2 regions of the Rhizobium sp. AG207R genome follow, and region 1 is predicted to be linked to the other one. Evidence: riboswitches for the same ligand, from Rfam matches in the RefSeq annotation. Region 1 holds a riboswitch; the other holds the start of a gene.
The links. Region 1 has a riboswitch for cobalamin ahead of JJQ51_RS24130 (DUF1636 family protein). Riboswitches for the same ligand answer to the same signal wherever they lie in the genome.
Positions count from the first base shown of each region.

Region 1 (3,407 bases):
TTCCGTTTCCGCGGGAGATCCCGACGACTTCAATCAATGGCTTTGCGGTAATGCGCCTTTCCGCAGCGCCGTCCCCGCCGCCATACCCGGTTTTTTGCAGATCTTCGTACCGAAGAGCATTTTCAGCGACTACGTCTATCAGCGCTTTTCGGAAGCCTTCTCGTCACGGCGGGATGTGGCGGTGCAGGTCAGCAGCGAGACGGTCTTCGGGCTTCGGCGTGTTCGGGGCGGCCGTTTCGTAGTGGAAAGCGATGGCGCCGCCAATGCGCCTTTCGACATGGTGGTGCTGGCGACAGGCTATGGCATTAGCGATCACGAATTCCAGGCCAGCGATCTCGTGACCGTGCCGACGACGGTGCGGGCGCGCCGTCTCGTGTCGCGACCGCATACGATCCTGCTCGGAAGCGGCCTGCGCGTCGTCGATCGGCTGCTGCAGATGCGTGAGAACGGCTATACGGGACAGATCACCATCGTTTCGCGGCGAGGCTTTCTGCCGCAGAGCCACACGCGCAACAATGCCGATCCGGTTTTCCCTGCCGACGAGATGCCCGGCAAACTCAGCGAGATCGTCCGCTTCGTCCGCAAGGCTTGCGTCGAGGCGGAGGCGAACGGCCAGAGCTGGCAATCCGTCATGAACGGCTTGCGCAAGCATGCGCGCTCGCTTTGGCGATCTCTGCCAGCCGGGCAGAAGCAGCAGTTCAACCGCCATTTGCGGGCGCTTTATGACAGCCATCGCAATCGGCTTCCCGAGGCGCTGCATGTACGCCTCAATCAGGAGCTTGCCGAGGGCAATACGCTGCTGCGGCGCGGTCATTTTATCCGCCGCACGCCGACCGGGCTGGTTTTGAAGCCGGCTGGCCGGCAGGAGACCGAGCAGCTCTATGCCGACGACGTAATCGATTGTCGGTGCCAGGCGCCGGATTTGAATGCACCCTTGCTGCGTAGCCTCATCGATGCCGGTCTCGCGGTGCCGGACGAGCTTGGCCTCGGTCTCGCCGTGGACGCGACAGGCTCGCTTGAGGTCAACGGGCGTACGACAGACGGGCTTTTTGCGATTGGTCCCCTGGGACTTGGAAGTCTCCCCGACATCGATCTGGTGCCTGAGATCGTGACGCAGGCCTATGCGGCGGCAGAGAGCGTCGCGGAGCGTTTTCATCCTCAGTGCAAGGCGGTCTGACAGCCCTGCGGTTTCTTTCATTCTGGATCGCGATTGAGTGCTGCCGCATATGCATATCGCAGTTGCGGCCTCGAGCGGAGATAATGGCTTGTCATTTGTTATGTAATAACGTAACGATTGCCTACTCAGGCCGAAGCTCCAGGACAAATGAAAGCGCATATGACATCCCCGTTGCCCGCATCCGCTTTCTATGACATGAATACCGCCGATGGTGCTGCTTTCGGATCGATCCGGATGGCGGCTGAAAAGGGAACACGGTGCGGATTACCCATCAGGGGCCAAGACCGTGGCTGCCCCCGCAACTGTAAGCGGAGAGCGCGTTCGCAATATGCCACTGGCGTCAAGCCGGGAAGGCGCGAACGAGTTGTGACCCGCGAGCCAGGAGACCTGCCATCGACGATATCAACCGCAACGGACGGGGTGTTCCGATGGAAAATCAGTGGCTGGGCGAGGGCGCCGCTGCGTCCGCTGGCCCCATCTTGACTGTGCCTCCGGCGAAATCTCCGGGAGGCATCTCATGGATAATACAAAAGAGGCGACGCACCGGATCACCGTGTGCACCAACTGCCGTCATGTCGGCAAACCGTGCCGGCCGGGCCTCGAACTCCTGAAACATCTGCAGATGGCGATCTCCCAGGCTGACGCCGCACTCGCAGATGATTTCAGCCTGGAGGGCAGCGTCTGTATGGCGGGCTGCGAACGGCCGTGCACGGTCGCTTTCCAGGCCACGCCAAAGTCGACGTACCTCTTCGGTGACATCGAGGATGCGAGCGATATCGGTGCGCTCGTCTCCTTCGCGAAGCTTTATCGGGATCGCCCCGATGGGCTGACCCGCGAAAGCGAACGCCCGAGAGCGCTGGCAGGCAAGACCCTCGCGCGCATTCCCGCCGCCATCGTATCAGCCGAACGCCAGCTGGTCGTATTGCAATAGGAGCCGGGTCATGTCCGAACGAAGCGCACGACTGGAAGCAGACGGCATCAGCTGGGGTCCCCAGAAGGGAATGCCGATCATCAGTGGCATCACGCTATCAGTCGAGGCCGGCGCCCGGCTTGCGATCATCGGTCCGAATGGAGCCGGCAAGTCGACCTTGCTGCGCTGCCTCTATCGCGGCCTCAAGCCGCAGCGAGGTTCGGTGCGTCTCGACGGCATCGATCTTTGGTCCATAGGTCCGCGGGAGGCGGCGCAGCGCATCGCCGTCGTGCCGCAGGAGACGCCAGGTGATTTTCCCTTCAGCGTGCGGGACGTGGTGTTGATGGGCCGCATCCCGCACCGCAAGGGCATGGCACGCTGGAGCGATCGCGACCATGAGGTCACGACCAAGGCGCTTGCCCGTCTGGAACTGGAGTCTTTGGCACAGCGGCAATTCGCGTCGCTGTCGGGTGGTGAGAAGCAACGGACGCTGATCGCCCGCGCCTTGGCACAGGAGCCGGAACTCATCATCCTCGACGAGCCGACCAATCACCTCGACATCCGCCATCAGCTCGAGATTCTTGAGCTACTCAAGAGACTCGGCCCGACGATCATCACGACGCTGCACGATATCAATCTCGCTGCTGATTTTGCGACGCAGATCGCCGTCATGGATTGCGGGCGGCTTATGGGCCACGGCGAACCTGCCGAAGTCCTGACTGTGGAGCATGTCTCGAACGCTTTCAGGGTTGGTACGCGGCTGCATCACACCGACGGCGGCCCGCAGCGCTTTTCCTTTTCCCTTCGATAATACGATCATTGGAGTTATTCATGTTTTCTCGCATGTCCCTGTCTGCCGCGGCCTTGCTTATCGGAAGCCTGTTTGCGGGCACGACGCTCGCCGAGCCTGTCACCGTGCGCAGCTGCAATCGCGATGTGACCTTCGACAAAGCGCCGGAGCGGGCCGTTTCCAACGACGTCAACCTGACCGAGATGATGTTGGCGCTGAAGCTACAGGACCGCATGGTCGGCTATACCGGCATTTCCGGCTGGAAGACGCTGGATGAGAAGCTGCGTGACGGCGTGAGGGAACTGCCGGAGCTGTCGCCGAAATATCCGAGCAAAGAGGTGCTGCTCGGCGCCAATGCGGATTTCTTCTTTGCCGGCTGGAACTATGGCATGAAGGTCGGCGGCGAGGTAACTCCGGAAACGCTCGCCCCCTTCGGCATCAAGGTCTATGAGCTGACCGAATCCTGCATCTTCGTCATGCAGAAGAACAAGCCGACCATGGACGACATGTTCGTGGATCTCCTCAATCTC
Region 1 is NZ_JAEPVT010000010.1:274,195-277,601, reverse strand. It holds gene JJQ51_RS24135 (FAD/NAD(P)-binding protein) at 1-1,177, shown strand, start outside; cobalamin riboswitch at 1,370-1,586, shown strand; gene JJQ51_RS24130 (DUF1636 family protein) at 1,695-2,108, shown strand; gene JJQ51_RS24125 (ABC transporter ATP-binding protein) at 2,119-2,898, shown strand; gene JJQ51_RS24120 (ABC transporter substrate-binding protein) at 2,919-3,407, shown strand, end outside.

Region 2 (3,407 bases), on a different contig from region 1:
CCGGAGCCTCGATGGCAGCCGAGGCTTTCTTCTTGCGCTTCAGCGCCTTGCCGGCCACCCGCTCGATCTCGCTGGCCGCCAGCCCGCCGGGCCGCAGCAGGCGCATCTCTTCATCTTCGACCTTGACGATGGTCGACTCCACGCCGACGACCGAGGCCCCGGCATCGAGGATGAGCGTGATCCGCTCCCCAAGGTCGTCATCGACATGATCGGCGCTTGTGGCGCTGATCTTGCCCGAAGTATTGGCGCTCGGCGCAGCAAGCGGTCTGTCGAAGGCGCGGATCAGATCGCCGGCAAAGCCTTGCGGCACGCGGATGCCGACCGTGTCGAGCCCGGCAGTCGCCAGCGGATGGATGCCGCTGTCGGGTTTGAGCGGTAGCACCAGCGTCAGCGGGCCGGGCCAGAAAGCTTCCGCCAATTTACGGGAGATAGGATCGAAGACCGCATAGCGTTCGGCCATGGCGAGATCGCTCATATGGCAGATCAGCGGATTGAAACGCGGACGACCCTTCGTCTCGTAGATCCGGGTAATCGCGGCGGGATTGGTGGCATCGGCGGCAAGACCATAGACCGTCTCCGTCGGCAGCCCGATCGGCAGACCCTCTGCGAGAGTCGCTGTCGCGACTTCGATCGCCGTTTGCGGATGTTCGAGAATGTCTATGTGTCGTGCCATGGCCTGCCTGCTTGCAGTTCAGGCCGTTTCTTATGCTCTTCGAGTTTTCGGATCAATCGTCAAAGCTGGCGAATAATGTCGCGAAGCTGCTCGTTGCGCGCGCCGAGGAGAAGAACATTGCGGATGGCGATCTGCGGATCGTGGGTATGGAACAGCACGCCGTTGCCTCTGACGTCGCGATTGATCGTCAGCTTCTTGTCTTCCGCTTGCCTGTCCGGATGGATGGCGACGGCGAAATACATCCGCGAATATTTGAGGCTGATGTCCTCGAAGAAATTCTCTTCCTGGCCGATGCGGGCAAAGAAATTGGCGATATAGAAAGCCCAGTTCACGTCCTCATAATGCGCGAACTGCGTCCGCGCCGCGGTGACGTGACAATAGCCGAGATGCGGCGTGTCCTTCAGCGTGTGGTGAAAGATGAGCTTCGGAAAGCGAATGGACTTGTGGAAGCTGTTGAGCCGGTCATGGGTCTTTTCGCCGGCATCCCTGAGCTTCTGTGCCGTGCGCACAGCCACCTGCTCATGGGTAAGATATTCCCGCTCTTCCGCCAGCCAATGTGGCCTGTTGCGGTTGATGCGGCCGGTGCGCAGGAATTCGCTGTAGCCCGTCGTCGATACCGGTGGCGCCGGTTCGGGCTCGGCGGGCTTCCCAGCGTCGAAATATCTGAGTTTGGCCATGCCGGATCTCGCTATAAAACTCTTCGCGACATGATGGACTATGGAGCTTGAGCCGAGCTTGATCGCGCGCTGGACCGAAGGCCCCCGATGGCGGCTCTGCGGCGCTCTCCGCCGCGCAACTAGTCTTCCGATTATCGGCCGTTTGCGGACCTGTCGCAATCAGGATAAAGCGTCATTGGTCGAACGCACATGCGATGCTCGCAGCATCTCCAATGCAAGCGCCCAAGCGATTGAATTGCCAGTCAATATTCTCACGGCACGCAACCGTCCCGGCGTCCCGTTTCGCCTGTCGTCAATTTCGGAGCCGATGTCGCATTGCAGCGCAGCGGCTGGCGGAGCCGGGAGCTATGATGCCATCAATCTCAAGGTGCCGTCCGCTAGGGAGACGGAGAATTGGGAAGCCGGTCAAAATCCGGCGCTGCCCCCGCAACGGTGGTGGAGTGAGGCATGGCGGATAAAGCCACTGGGTCGATCGACCTGGGAAGGTGCCATGGGGCTCTGGAAACAGGGCCGCTCCAGAGCCCGGAAACCAGCCTTGGGCACATAGGTTTACTGACCGCGGCGGGTGGTCGGGACATTGCTTTTGGCCGCTCCCAATCGGCCGTGCATGTCCTTTGCCCGCCTCCTGGTACTGCTAAGGATAGGCAAATGGACATCGGCAGCAAAGTTCTGCGGCAACTGAAGAACCACCGGACGGGTTTCAGTCTGGAGCAACCCTTCTACACCGATCCGGATTACTTCATGCTCGACATGGAGACGATCTACTATCGCGATTGGCTCTTCATCGGCCATGATTGCGAAGTGCCGCGTGCGGGCAATTACTTCACCGTCCAGATCGGCGATTATCCCGTCGTCATCGTCCGCGGCCGCGATCAGGTCATCCGCGCCTTCCACAATAGCTGTCGCCATCGCGGCTCACGCGTCTGCACGACGGAGCGCGGCTCCTCGGCAAAGCTCGTCTGCCCCTATCACCAGTGGACCTACGAACTTGACGGCTCGCTGCTCTTTGCCCGCCAGATGGCGGAGGATTTCGACAAGAGCCAGTATTCGCTGAAGCCGGTTCACTGCGAAAGCGTCGGCGGCTACATCTTCATCTGCCTCGCGCAGAACGCTCCCGATTTTGCCCCGGTTCGCGCGACGATCGAGCCCTACATGGCGCCGCACCGCATCAGCGAAGCCAAGGTCGCCTTCCAGAGCACCATTATCGAAAAGGGCAATTGGAAGCTCGTCTGGGAAAACAACCGCGAATGCTACCATTGCGCGGCCAATCACCCGGAACTTTGCCGCACCTTCCCGGAGGCTCCGACCGTCACCGGCGTGCAGGGCGCGATGAACGACCCCGTTATCGCTGAACACTGGCAGCGCTGCGAAGCTGCCGGCCTGCCGAGCGAGTTCAAGATCTCGCCGGATGGACAGTTCCGCGCCGCCCGCATGCCGCTGATCGAAGGGGCCGAGAGCTACACCATGTCCGGCCAGAATGCCGTCAGGCGGCCGCTTTCATCTGACGTGACGATCAACGGCATCGGCACCATGCTGCTGTTCCACTACCCGACGACGTGGAACCACATGCTCGGCGACCACGCGATTTCCTTCCGTGTCCTGCCGATCAGCGCCGAGGAAACCGCCGTCACCACGAAGTGGCTCGTCCATAAGGATGCCGTCGAAGGTGTCGACTACAATCTGGAAGAGCTGACCCACGTCTGGACCGAAACCAACGATCAGGACCGCCGCATCGTCGAGGAAAACGCCTTCGGCATCCGCTCGCCGGCCTATGAGCCCGGTCCCTATTCGGAGGTCCATGAAGGGGGAGTCATGCAGTTCGTCGAATGGTACACGACGTTCATGATCAACCGGCTGCAGGGCGACCAGGCTAAGCTGTCTGCGGTTGCCTGAGTATGAACATGACCGTCTCCTACCCGCATCGACACCTCGACCAGATGCAGCCCTGGAACGACAGGCAGCATGTGCTCGAATGCCTCTCGGCAACGCCCGAAGCGCCCGATGTGATGACCTTCACTTTCGGGTCCGACAAGGACAACTGGTTCCGCTATCTGCCG
Region 2 is NZ_JAEPVT010000002.1:357,907-361,313, reverse strand. It holds gene JJQ51_RS05755 (L-threonylcarbamoyladenylate synthase) at 1-673, opposite strand, end outside; gene JJQ51_RS05750 (DUF6656 family protein) at 733-1,350, opposite strand; cobalamin riboswitch at 1,699-1,902, shown strand; gene JJQ51_RS05745 (aromatic ring-hydroxylating oxygenase subunit alpha) at 1,999-3,243, shown strand; gene JJQ51_RS05740 (hybrid-cluster NAD(P)-dependent oxidoreductase) at 3,246-3,407, shown strand, end outside.
Region 2: another riboswitch for cobalamin. It lies ahead of JJQ51_RS05745 (aromatic ring-hydroxylating oxygenase subunit alpha); the one in region 1 lies ahead of JJQ51_RS24130 (DUF1636 family protein).